Regions from separate parts of the Cupriavidus basilensis genome, predicted to be linked through region 1. Evidence: predicted binding sites of a transcription regulator. Region 1 holds the regulator's gene; each other region holds the start of a gene.
The links. Region 1 encodes sigma-54, which starts transcription at its own class of promoters, with help from an activator protein. Its sites were predicted from a motif close to TGGCANGNAANCTGCTTT; they were not measured.

Region 1 (3,068 bases):
CCATTATAGAGCAGGCCCGCTTCCGCTTTGTGCATTGCAATAGCCGATGCGCTCAAGCGGTGCTGCATGCACCGGAATGGCTAGGCCAGTCAACCATGTATTGCACAGCATACACTGCTACATATGCGTTGCGGAATCCCCTGCGTGACCCGATCGGGTGGGCTGCAACGAAAAAGCCGCGCTCTGGGCGCGGCTTGATTCCGTTTTTCAAGGGACTGACACCGACGGCCCGGTATGTGGGCCGCCAGGCACGGTCATTGCTGCATCTGCGATGCGGCCATCTGGTACTTGACCGCTTCACGGTCGTGGCTCTGCACGCGATCCTTGTGGCGAATCACCTGCCGGTCGAGCTTGTCGACCAGTGCGTCGATAGCGGCATACAGGTCTTCATGATGCGCTTCGACAAAGATGTCCTTGCCCTTGAGATGTAGATTGATTTCCGCGTACTGCCGCCGGTCCTTTTCTTTTGTATTGTCGACAGAGAGCAGCACACTTACGCCAATGACTTGATCGAAATGCCTGACGATACGCTCCAGTTTCGTTTCCACGTACTCACGCAGAGGCGGCGTGATGTCCAAGTGGTGTCCACTGATCTTGAAGTTCATAGCGTTTCTCCTTCTGAAAGAGCTGCATCAGGCAGGCGATGCAGCTCGGCTACAAAGTCTTACGGAGATTGACCGCGGGAATCTTGAGCGCTTCGCGGTACTTGGCAACGGTACGCCGTGCTACCACAAAGCCTTGCTCGCCGAGCAATTCGGCAATCCGGCTGTCGGACAAGGGGTTCCTAGCGTCTTCGGCTCCTATCAATTGCTTGATCAACGCACGGATTGCCGTTGATGAGGCCGCGCCGCCGGTTTCTGTGGATACGTGAGAGCCGAAAAAATACTTCAGCTCGAAAGTCCCCATCGGCGTTGCCATGTATTTATTGGTAGTCACCCGAGAGATGGTGGACTCGTGTAAACCCAGTGTATCGGCAATCTCCCGCAAAACCAAGGGGCGCATCGCAATTTCACCGTGGGTGAAGAAGTTCTTTTGACGTTCGACAATGGCTTGTGCGACGCGCAATATCGTATCGAACCTTTGCTGGATATTCTTGATCAACCAACGTGCTTCCTGCAGCTTTTGCTGCAGTCCGGCCGCGCCCGCATCGCCTTTTGCACCGCGCAAAATCTGCGCGTACATGTCGTTGATGCGTAGCCGTGGCATCACATCCGGGTTGAGGTGGGCGATCCATCCGCCGCTCAACTTTCGAACAAAAACATCGGGCACCACGAAGTCCGCTTCTGGCCGGCTGTAGGCATGGCCGGGGTAGGGCGCGAGCGAGCGGATCAGTTCATGTGCTGCCTTGAGTTCCGGCTCGTCGACTTGCAGCGCTTTTTTCAGGCGCGTGTAATCGCGCACCGCCAGCAGCTCGAGGTGGTTGGTGACGATGCTCAGCGCCAGTTCGCGCTGCGGATGCTTGAGCCTGCGCAATTGCAGCGCCAGGCACTCGGCGGCATTGCGCGCCCCGACGCCCGGCGGATCGAAGCTCTGCAGCAGCGTGAGCACAGCCTGGATCTCGTCGACCTCGAACTCGAGCTCCTCCGGCAGCTCGCTGCAGATTTCCTCGAGCGTGGTGCTCAGGTAGCCGTCATCGTCCAGGGATTCGACCAGGAAGATAGCCAGCCCTTTGTCGCGCAGGGAAATCTTGAGCGGCGCCAGCTGCTCCATGAGGTGTTCACGCAGCGTGGGCTCGGCGTCGCGCAGCTGCATCGGGGTTTTTTCGTCGTCTTCGCCTTGCGGGCGGCGGGCGAAGTCGTCCAGGCTCCAGTCGCTGCCGTAGTCCTCATTGCTGTCGGAGTAGCTGTCGTCGGCCTCGGGGGCGCCATCGGGGCGGTTCTCGCTGGTGCCCTGGCCATCGGCGGGTGCCGGCGCTGGCGCGCTCTGCAGGTTCACCGAGCCGTCCGAAGATACGCGCAGCGGGCTGTCCAGCCAGTCGTTCTCGCGCTCGAGCAAGGGGTTCTCGGTCAGCGCCTGTTCCACTTCCTGCTGCAGTTCAAGCGTGGACAGTTGCAGCAGCCGGATCGACTGCTGGAGTTGCGGCGTAAGCGCGAGATGCTGCGAGAGGCGGAGCTGTAGCGACGGTTTCATGCGACCTATTTTATGCCCAACTTCCGTACTGGTGGAACGGAAATTGCTATCGCTGGTGTCGCTATGATCGTTTGAAGGATAAAAGGCGACACTGAAGCCGCCCGGGGGGCGATGCGCGGCAGGCGCCGCGCGCCCTTACATGCGGAAGTTCTCGCCCAGGTAGACCTTGCGCACCGACTCGTTGGCGATGATGTCTTCAGGCTGCCCGGACGCCAGCACCGCGCCTTCGCTGATGATGTAGGCGTGGTCGCAGATGCCCAAAGTCTCGCGCACGTTGTGGTCGGTGATCAGCACGCCGATATTGCGTGCCTTGAGGAAGCTGACGATGCGCTGGATTTCGCCCACCGCGATCGGGTCGACACCGGCGAAGGGCTCGTCGAGCAAGATGAAGCGCGGCGCGGAGGCCAGCGCGCGGGCGATTTCCACGCGGCGGCGTTCGCCGCCGGACAGCGATAGCGCCGGGTTGTCGCGCAGATGGGCAATCTGCAGGTCGTCCAGCAGGGTGTCCAGCCGGCGCTCGATCTCTGCCTTGCCCAGGGGTTTTCCATCGTTGAGCTGCAGCTCCAGCACAGCGCGGATGTTCTCCTGCACATTGAGCTTGCGGAACACGGAGGCTTCCTGCGGCAGGTAGGACAGGCCCATGCGCGCGCGCTCATGGATGGCCAGGCCGCTGATGTGCTTGTCGTCGAGCACGATATCGCCCTCGTCCAGCGCCACCAGCCCCACGATCATGTAGAACGACGTGGTCTTGCCCGCGCCGTTGGGGCCCAGCAAGCCAACCACCTCGCCGCTTTTCACATCGAGCGACACGTCCTTGACCACGGTGCGCGAGCCGTAGCGCTTCTTCAGGTGGCGCACGACCAGCGTGCTGCTGTCCTTCAGGGTGGCGGGCTGGGACGGTGCGGTTTGGGTAGCGGTCATGAAGGTGAAGTCAGAAT
Region 2 (3,068 bases), 900 kb from region 1:
GCACGTCGAGCCAGGTGGTGTTGATGGTCTCCCAGACCTCGGTGGTCAGCGAGCCGCGCACCGCGCGGGCGTTCTCGCGGGCCGCGCGCAGGCAGCTCATGATGGACGAGACATTGGTCATGTCGCGCACCATGAAGTCGATCACGTCGTCGCGCGTGAGCAGGCCGTACTTCTCGTCGAACACCTTGGTCAGCTCGGAGATATCGAGCATGGCCCACCAGCCTTGCTCGGCCACTTCCGCGGATTGCGGCAGCAGCGAGGTCTGGTAGTTCACGTCCAGCATGCGCGCGGTGTTCTCCGCGCGTTCGGTATAGCGCGCCATCCAGAACAGATGGTCGGCGGTGCGGCTAAGCATGGTCAGTCCCCTCGTACAGCGCTGTTCGCCCGCGCGCCGCCGGCAACGCGGCGGCCAGCGCGGGAATCACAAACTATCCTTGCGTGCGCCGCGCGTCAGCGCTCCAGCACCCAGGTGTCCTTGGTGCCCCCGCCCTGCGAGGAGTTGACCACCAGCGAGCCTTCGCGCAGCGCAACGCGGGTCAGCCCGCCCGGCACCATGCGCACATCCTTGCCGGACAGCACGAACGGACGCAGGTCGATATGGCGCGGCGCGATCCCCGACTCGACATACGTCGGGCAGGTGGAAAGCGCCAGCGTGGGCTGCGCGATGTACTGCTCGGGACGCGCGCGCACGACCTCGCGAAACGTATCGATCTCCGCGCGCGTAGCGGCAGGCCCCACCAGCATGCCGTAGCCGCCGGCCCCGTGGGTTTCCTTGACCACCAGTTCGCTCATGTGGTCCAGCACGTACTGCAGGTCGTCCGGGCGGCGGCACATGTACGTCGGCACGTTGTTGAGGATCGCTTCCTCGCCAAGGTAGAAGCGGATCATGTCGGGCACGTAGGGATAGATCGACTTGTCGTCGGCCACGCCCGTGCCAATGGCGTTGCAGATGGTGACATTGCCCGCGCGGTAGACCGAGAGCAGCCCTGCCGCGCCCAGCGTGGAATCCGAGCGGAACACCAGCGGGTCGAGGAAGTCGTCGTCGACCCGGCGGTAAATCACGTCGATGCGCTGCGGCCCCTGGGTGGTACGCATGTAGAGGTGCTCGTCCTGCACGAACAGGTCGCTGCCCTCGACCAGTTCCACGCCCATTTGCTGCGCCAGGAAGGCATGCTCGAAGTAGGCGGAGTTGTACATGCCGGGCGTGAGCACCACCACCGTGGGATCAGCGATGTTCTGCGGCGAGACGCCGCGCAGCATGTCGAGCAGCAGGTCGGGATAGTGCGCCACCGGCGCCACGCGATTGCGCGCGAACAGGTCCGGGAACAAGCGCATCATCATCTTGCGGTTCTCCAGCATGTAGGACACGCCGGAGGGCACGCGCAGGTTGTCTTCCAGCACGTAGAACTCGCCCTCGCCAGCGCGCACTACGTCGATGCCCGCCACGTGGGCGTAGATGTCGCGGGGCACGTCGATGCCGAGCATCTCGGGGCGGTACTGCGCGTTGTTGTAGATCTGGTCAGGCGGGATCACGCCGGCGCGGATGATGTCCTGCCCGTGATAGATATCGTGGATGAAGCGGTTCAGCGCCGACACCCGCTGGCGCAGGCCGCGCTCGAGCGTTGCCCACTCGCTGGCGGGGAAGATGCGGGGAATGACGTCGAACGGGATGGTCCGCTCGGTACCGCTGTTCGACTCGTCTTTTTCGCCGTAAACGGCGAACGTGATGCCCACGCGCCGGAAGATCAGGTCAGCCTCGGCGCGCTTGTTGCCCATGGTGCCTTCGGACTGGCGCGCCAACCAATCCGCGAACTGCTTGTAATGCCCCCGCACGGCACCTGCCGGCAGGGACTCGCCCGCGTGGATTGCTGCTGCCACGCCATCTTGCCAATCGAGCATCTCGTCGAAAAACCGCGCCGCCATGATGGCCGTTCCCCCATGATTTGGGTGCCGCCGAAACTGCCGGCTATCCCGTTTTGATTGGCTTGTTGTTCCCGGCACAGCGCCTTGAGATCACCACCCGAGGCCCGGCGGCTTGACCGCGGACCGTCTCGTCATGCTTCGAAGTGCTGTCCCTATAGGATACCTATGACCACGAAAGCCGCAAGCGGCGGGCATTCGCGCCATCAAACATGGATAAGCAAGATGTCTGCCAGCCTTGGCTTCGAGCCAGCTTTGGCGTCGGTTCAGCGGGCAATCGCCGCGCCTTTTTCTGCCTGCACTCCGGCCAGGATGCGCTGCACCAGCGCCTCCGGCGTCTGGCGGATATCGAGCACCAGGGCGTCACTCGGCTCCTCCAGGGTATCGAACTGGCTCTGCAACAGGGCAGGATTGAAGAAGTGCTCGCTGCGCTCGGCCAGGCGGCCGCCAATGACCGCGGCATCGCCCTTCATGTAGACAAAGGTCACGCCGCCGTCAGCGGGCGTCAGGCGGTCGCGGTAGGTCTGCCGCAGCGCGGAACAGGTAAAGACGTGGGTGCGCCCCTCGGCGCGGGCCGCATCGATCGCCGCGCGCATCGCGGCCAGCCAGGGCCAGCGGTCGTCGTCAGTCAGCGGGATGCCGTTGTGCATCTTCGCCTTGTTGGCGGCGCTGTGGAATTCGTCGGCATCGTGGAAGCCGCATTGCAAGGTCTTGGCCAGCAACTGGCCGACCGTGGTCTTTCCGCTGCCGGAAACGCCCATCAGGATGTAGATCATGTCTGCTCCAATGATCATGTTCGGATGGTTTTCCCATCCTTGTCGGTAGTCCCCGAGCCGGTGGCCGGTCGGCTCCGCAAGCGTTCAGCCATGAAGCCATGATAGGACCCGCATGGGCCGGCTCGGGGTCGTCTCCGCCAGCCATCGGCTGCCGGGGACACAAATGACACAAATTTAGGGGGCGTCGCCTATTGTGCGACGGCCGCGCCCGTTTGGACAGCGCCGGGCGCGTCGGCCTCGGAGAGGTCCAGCGCGCTGCCGCCCTCTTCCGCGATCCGCGCGTTGCGGCGGAACAGCCCGAACAGGCCTCGGCCAACGCTGAAGTTCGTGAAGGCGTCGTCCGGCAGCACGGCAGAAGCGCGCGTCGCCAGG
Region 3 (3,068 bases), on a different replicon from region 1:
GCGCGCCGAGGCGCGCGTGATCGCCTGCATCATGGTGTTCTGGATCAGCGAGGATTTTCTCTGGTTCGTGCTGAACCCGGCGTTCGGTCTGGCGCGCTTTGCGCCGAGTTTCGTGCCCTGGCACATCCACTGGTGGGCCGGCGCGCCTACCGATTATTGGGTTTCGCTGGGCGTGGCGGCGGTGTTGCTCTGGCTGTCATGCAGGGGGCCGGTGGGGAATCGTTACAGTTTTTAGGCGAATGCCGTCAATATGCTGTCTAGTACATATGTTGCGGTGCAATGTGTGACCAATACAACGCTTTTCGCCATTTTGCGGCGGTGCATCGTGGCCCATTTTGGCGCCATCCTGTTTCCTGGGAGTAGAATCCGGCCCTTGTGTACTTTGTAGCATTCTTATAACAAATGAGCCCCCGTCCTTCGCGCATGGCGTGCATTGACGCTCTCAAGGCGATCAGTTCACAGCTGATCGTGCTGCACCATCTTGCCTTCTATGGCCCCATGTCCGATGCGGCCCACGTGCTGGCGCCCGGTCTGCTCGACTGGTTCTCGCAGTACGCGCGCATTGCCGTGCAGGTATTCCTCGTCATCAGCGGCTTCCTGGCGGCGCGCAGCCTGGCGCCCGCGGGGCATTTGATGGTGCCGCGCCCCTTACTGGCAATCTGGCGCCGTTACCAGAAGCTGGTGGTGCCCTATACCGCGGCGATCTTGATTGCCATTGCCGGTGCCGCCATTGCGCGCACCTGGATGCATCACGACTCCATTCCCGGCGCCCCCGGCCTGCACCAGTTCCTGGCGCATGTGCTGCTGCTGCATAACGTGCTGGATTTCGAAGCCTTGTCTGCCGGCGTCTGGTATGTGGCCATCGACCTGCAGTTGTTCGCCTTGCTGATGGTGGCATTGTGGGCTGCCCGTCGCTGCGAGCGATGGTTCGACGTGGGCGGCAGCCCGATGGGCCCGCTGGTGGTGGCCGGGCTGGTGCTGGCATCACTGTTCTGGTTCAACCGTGATGCCACGTGGGATATCTGGGCGATTTACTTCTTCGGCGCCTACGGCTTGGGCACGCTGGCCTTCTGGGCATCCGAGCCAGAGCGTTCGCCGGTGGCACTGCTGGTCTTGTGCGCCGTGGTGCTGGCAGCGCTGGCCGTGGATTTCCGGCTGCGTATCGCGGTGGCGCTGGCCATCGCGCTCCTGCTCGGCACGGCGCGCCGTGGCAGTTGGCTTGAGCACTGGCCGCAGGCCCGGTTCCTGGCATTTTTCGGGCGCATTTCCTACTCGGTGTTCCTGGTGCATTTCCCGATTTGCCTGGTAGTGAATGCCCTGGTCTTCCATCTGGCTCCGCACCAGCCCGTCCTGAATGCGCTCGGCATGGTGCTGGCCTGGCTGCTGAGCAATGCCGCTGGGGCATTGTTCCATCGCTACGTGGAGAGCGGTGCGCCGTTGCGCGCATTGCGCCTGGCGCTTTGGCCAGCGGCCCCCGAGCCGGTCCAGCAGGCGGGGCAGCAACGGTCAACCTGACCGACCGATAGCACCGATATCGCTTCCGGTTTATCCGAAGGCATATCCAGCGGCACCCGGCCCGAGTGGCCCGGTGCCGCTTTTACATGGTGCCGATGCACCAGGAGTGGTGCTAGCCGCGGCGCTTGCGCACAGGCGCAGTGCGCAAGCGGCATCGTGCGGCGTGCAACACAAGGTAGAAACGAGCATTGGGATATGGCACGAAGGTTGCCTACTATGGAATCGTAAACCTGACCGTTTGGTCAGGATTCTTGTTCCGAGGCTGCCATGTCCGATCATATTGTCCTGACCTCGCACGCGCGCCGCGACAAGCCGGCCGAGCCAATCCACTGGGGGGCCGCCACGGCTGCGGAGCGCGGCCCCGTGATCGCAAGCCTGACCAATCCGGCTCAGCGCAATGTGATCGGCACCCATTCCGGCGCATACGCGGTTTACCGCGCGCTGGCGGTGGCCTCCGGCAAGCTGCAGCGAGACCACCGCGCTGATCTCACCGATACCTCGCCGGCCGAGGTCATCGGGCCTCACCCTCAGTGGAGCGATCCGGACAAGATCGTCTCGATGGATCCCTGGGGCCACCTGGTTTCCAGCGCCTTCGGCGACCGGATCGCCGCGGGCATCGACATCCGTCCCTCGATCGCCATTACGCGCGCCCACATCAATATGCCGGAACTGATGGGCGCCATTGCGGCCGGCCGGCTCACGCCTGATGGGCAGATCCTTCATGCCAATGGCGACGTGCGGGTCACCAAAGCCGCGATCGATCCGGTCTGGTACCTGCCGGGGCTGGCGCGCCGCTTCGAGATCAAGGAGAGCATGCTGCGCCGCAGCCTGTTCGAGCAGACCAGCGGCATGTTCCCGGAACTGGTCACGCGCCCCGACCTGAAAGTGTTCCTGCCGCCGATCGGCGGCATGACCCTGTACTTCTTTGGCGATGTCAGCCAGCTTGGCAAGCCCGAGACCAAGGTGGCCTGCCGCGTGCACGACGAGTGCAACGGCTCGGACGTGTTTGGCTCCGATATCTGCACCTGCCGGCCGTACCTGGCCCACGGCATCGAGGTGTGCATCGAGATGGCGCAGCAGGGCGGCGTGGGGCTGGTGGTCTATAACCGGAAGGAAGGCCGGGCGCTGGGCGAGGTGACCAAGTTCCTGGTCTACAACGCCCGCAAGCGCCAGGTTGGCGGCGACCGGGCCGAGACTTATTTCGCACGCACGGAATGTATCGCCGGCGTGCAGGACATGCGCTTCCAGGAGCTCATGCCCGACGTGTTCCACTGGCTCGGCATCAAGCGTATCGACCGCTGGGCTTCGATGAGCAATATGAAGCACGGGGCGCTGACCGCTCAGGGTATCGAGGTGGTCGAGCAGGTTGCGATTCCCGATGCACTGATCCCGGCTGATGCCCGCGTGGAAATCGACGCCAAGGTGGCAGCTGGCTACTTCACGAGCTATACCCCGCCTGACGCGGAAGAACTCGCGCTGGCCAAGGGTAGAGGACTGCACGAATGAACGAGATACCCGAAGCGGGTGGCGTGCGCGGCGCCGCGAATCCCTTC
Region 4 (3,068 bases), 790 kb from region 1:
TGGTCCGGAAACCATTTGAACAGCGCGTGCACGGAGATCGGGAAGGCCGGCCCTTCGGCCGCGCCAAGCAGCATGCGGCACACCAGGATGGTCATGGCCGATCCCGCCAGCGCCAGCGGGACCTGCAGCACCGCCCACGACAAGCCCATCGCCAGCAGCAGCCAGCGCGCGGCCACGCGATTGGACAGAAAGCCGACCAGCACGGTGGATAGCGAGAACAGCCAGAAGAAGCTGCTGGCGATCAGGCCGAACTCGGCCGGCGGCAGCTTCAGGTCTGCCATCAGCGGCACGGCGACCATGCCCAGCACGATCTTGTCGAGAAAGTTGATCAGCGAAAGCCAGGTCAGCATCGAGGCCATGGCCCAGGCGCTGCGTGGTTGGTAGGACGCAAGTGTATTCATCGGTCAGCCTCAGGATCGGTTCAACGTGTTGGCTTGGCGCTCGTTTTCCCTGGTGGTCGCGCAATCCAGGTGCTGCTCGATCAGTGCGAGCAGGCGCTCGGGTTGTTCCAGCATCACCAGGTGCCCGCTGTCGATCTCCGCGTAGCTGGCGCCGCCGATCGCCGCGGCGAGCGCCTGGCAATGCGCCGGCGGCACCATCTGGTCGTGGCGCATGCCGATCACGAGCGTGGCGGCGCGGATGCGGGGCAACAGCGGCGTGATGTCGATGATGGCGTCGAGCCCGGCCTGGCGGTCGCTGCCGGGCGCCAGGCTTGCGCCGAAGCGCCGCAGCATGCCCTCCACGGTGGCGTCGTCCATGCACGCGATGAACCGCTCCGATACGCCATTGAGCAGGACCATGCGCGCCAGTTGATGGCGGTCCGACCGCGCCAGCGACTGCCACAGCGTAAACAGCAGGCGCATGCGGCTATCGGTCCGCGCCCAGGCGCCAAACAAGACCAGGCGCCGCACGCGCTCAGGCATCAGCGCGGCCGCGGCGGCGGCCACCACGCCGCCTAGCGAGTAACCGACCAGGTCCACGGGCAGGTCGCCCGCCAGCGCCATGCAGTCGCGCACCTGTCCGACCAGCGCATCGAGCGTCAGCGGCGCGCCGTCGTCACGGGTTTCACCAGAGCCCGCAAGGTCCAGCGCCAGGCAGCGCCTGCGCTGCGCGAGCCCGGGCAGCAGCGCGGCCCAGTTGGTTTCCGCGCTGGAACTGGTGCCGTGCACGAGAAGAGTCGGCCGTCCGGTGCCGGCCTCGATCAGGCTGGTTCGGATAGGCGCCGACGCGATTTCCAGGCGTTGCATGTGGAACTCCCTTGGGTGCGCTTGGCGGGCAGCGTGGAGACTGGCTTACTGGGCGGTGATGCCGCCATCGACCTGGACTGCGAGCCGGTGATGTAGCGGCCTTCGTCGCTGGCCAGCAGCAGGAACACGCCGACGATTGCCTCTGGCGTGGCCAGGCGGCCGCGCCTGGCACGCGAGTATGAAAATGAGGGAGACGATCTGGTCCGCGCCGGGCGTCGTTGACGCTTTCAATGGGTTGTCTCCGTCGTGCTTTTTATGGGTAGTCGCGGCGCATGCGGCAACGCCGTGGCGCGCAATCGAGAGGCCACCTTAGAGCCGATTGCGGATTCGGGCAAGGCACGGCGCAACATGCGTGCCGCCATGTGCCCCAATCTGAATCAGCCGGCAGCGGCGCACAGGCTTGGTGCGTGACGCTTGCGCACTATCGTGGTGCGATGGGTGGCCTGGCGGCCTCCGGAGGCTCGCCGGGCCGTGTGCACAGCCTTGTATACAAGCTTGTATGCCATGGCATGCTAGTTGCAGAAGAAGTACCCGGGGTGCGTTGTTCCTTTATCCAACACGACAATCTGGGAGCTGCAATGAAAAGACGTGACATGCTGAAGCTGTCGGCGGTAGCCGCCGCGGCCTTGTTTGCAACGGCAGGCGTGAGCCCGCTGGCATTGGCGCAGTCCAAGGAACCGATCAAGGTCGGTATCCTGCATTCGCTGTCCGGCACCATGGCCATTTCCGAGACTTCGCTCAAGGACGTGGCGCTGATGACCATCGACGAGATCAACAAGAGCGGCGGCGTGCTTGGCCGCAAGCTTGAGCCGGTCGTGGTCGATCCCGCTTCCAACTGGCCGTTGTTCGCCGAGAAGGCGCGCCAGCTCATCACCAAGGATAAGGTCGCCGTCACGTTCGGCTGCTGGACCTCGGTGTCGCGCAAGTCGGTGCTGCCCGTTTATGAAGAGCTGAACTCGCTGCTGTTCTATCCGGTGCAGTACGAAGGCGAGGAGATGTCCAAGAACGTCTTCTACACCGGCGCGGCGCCCAACCAGCAGGCCATTCCCGCGGTGGAATACCTGATGAGCAAGGAGGGCGGCGGCGCCAAGCGCTTCTTCCTGCTGGGCACCGACTACGTCTACCCGCGCACCACCAACAAGATCCTGCGCGCCTTCCTGAAGAGCAAGGGCGTGGCGGACAAGGATATCGAAGAGGTCTACACGCCGTTCGGACACAGCGACTACCAGACCATCGTCGCCAACATCAAGAAGTTCTCGCAAGGCGGCAAGACCGCCGTGATCTCCACCATCAACGGCGACTCCAACGTGCCCTTCTACAAGGAACTGGGCAATGCCGGCCTGAAGGCCAAGGACGTGCCGGTGGTGGCGTTCTCGGTGGGCGAGGAAGAACTGCGCGGCATCGACACCAAGCCGCTGGTGGGCCACCTGGCCGCATGGAACTACTTCATGTCGGTCAAGAACCCGGAAAACGAAGCCTTCAAGAAGCAATGGGCAGCGTGGGTCAAGGCGAACAACCTGCCGGGCGGCGACAAGCGCGTGACCAACGACCCGATGGAAGCCACCTACGTGGGCATCCATATGTGGGCGCAAGCCGTCAAGAAGGCCGGCACGACCGATCCCGACAAGGTGCGTGCCGCGATGTATGGCCAGACCTTCAAGGCGCCGGACGGCTTCACCCTGACCATGGGCGAGAACCATCACCTGTACAAGCCGGTGATGATCGGCGAGATCAAGGGCGATGGCCAGTTCACGGTGGTGTGGAAGACGCCCAAGGCCGTGCGTGCGCAGCCGTGGAGCCCGTTCATCGCCGGTAACGAAG

Region 2: a site for sigma-54 is predicted at 2,138-2,155, ahead of F7R26_RS06410 (circularly permuted type 2 ATP-grasp protein). Genes of this name have one in related genera too.
Region 3: a site for sigma-54 is predicted at 1,712-1,729, ahead of F7R26_RS27360 (GTP cyclohydrolase II). Genes of this name have one in related genera too.
Region 4: a site for sigma-54 is predicted at 1,753-1,770, ahead of urtA (urea ABC transporter substrate-binding protein). Genes of this name have one in related genera too.

Annotation. Positions count from the first base shown of each region.
Region 1 is NZ_CP062803.1:512,562-515,629, forward strand. It holds gene hpf (ribosome hibernation-promoting factor, HPF/YfiA family) at 255-605, opposite strand; gene F7R26_RS02310 (RNA polymerase factor sigma-54) at 655-2,130, opposite strand; gene lptB (LPS export ABC transporter ATP-binding protein) at 2,266-3,051, opposite strand.
Region 2 is NZ_CP062803.1:1,416,336-1,419,403, reverse strand. It holds gene F7R26_RS06415 (alpha-E domain-containing protein) at 1-355, opposite strand, end outside; gene F7R26_RS06410 (circularly permuted type 2 ATP-grasp protein) at 451-1,923, opposite strand; gene F7R26_RS06405 (gluconokinase) at 2,187-2,696, opposite strand; gene edd (phosphogluconate dehydratase) at 2,885-3,068, opposite strand, start outside.
Region 3 is NZ_CP062804.1:1,454,094-1,457,161, forward strand. It holds gene F7R26_RS27350 (hypothetical protein) at 1-235, shown strand, start outside; gene F7R26_RS27355 (acyltransferase family protein) at 403-1,515, shown strand; gene F7R26_RS27360 (GTP cyclohydrolase II) at 1,783-3,021, shown strand; gene F7R26_RS27365 (URC4/urg3 family protein) at 3,018-3,068, shown strand, end outside.
Region 4 is NZ_CP062803.1:1,305,157-1,308,224, forward strand. It holds gene F7R26_RS05885 (MFS transporter) at 1-401, opposite strand, end outside; gene F7R26_RS05890 (alpha/beta fold hydrolase) at 411-1,247, opposite strand; gene urtA (urea ABC transporter substrate-binding protein) at 1,826-3,068, shown strand, end outside.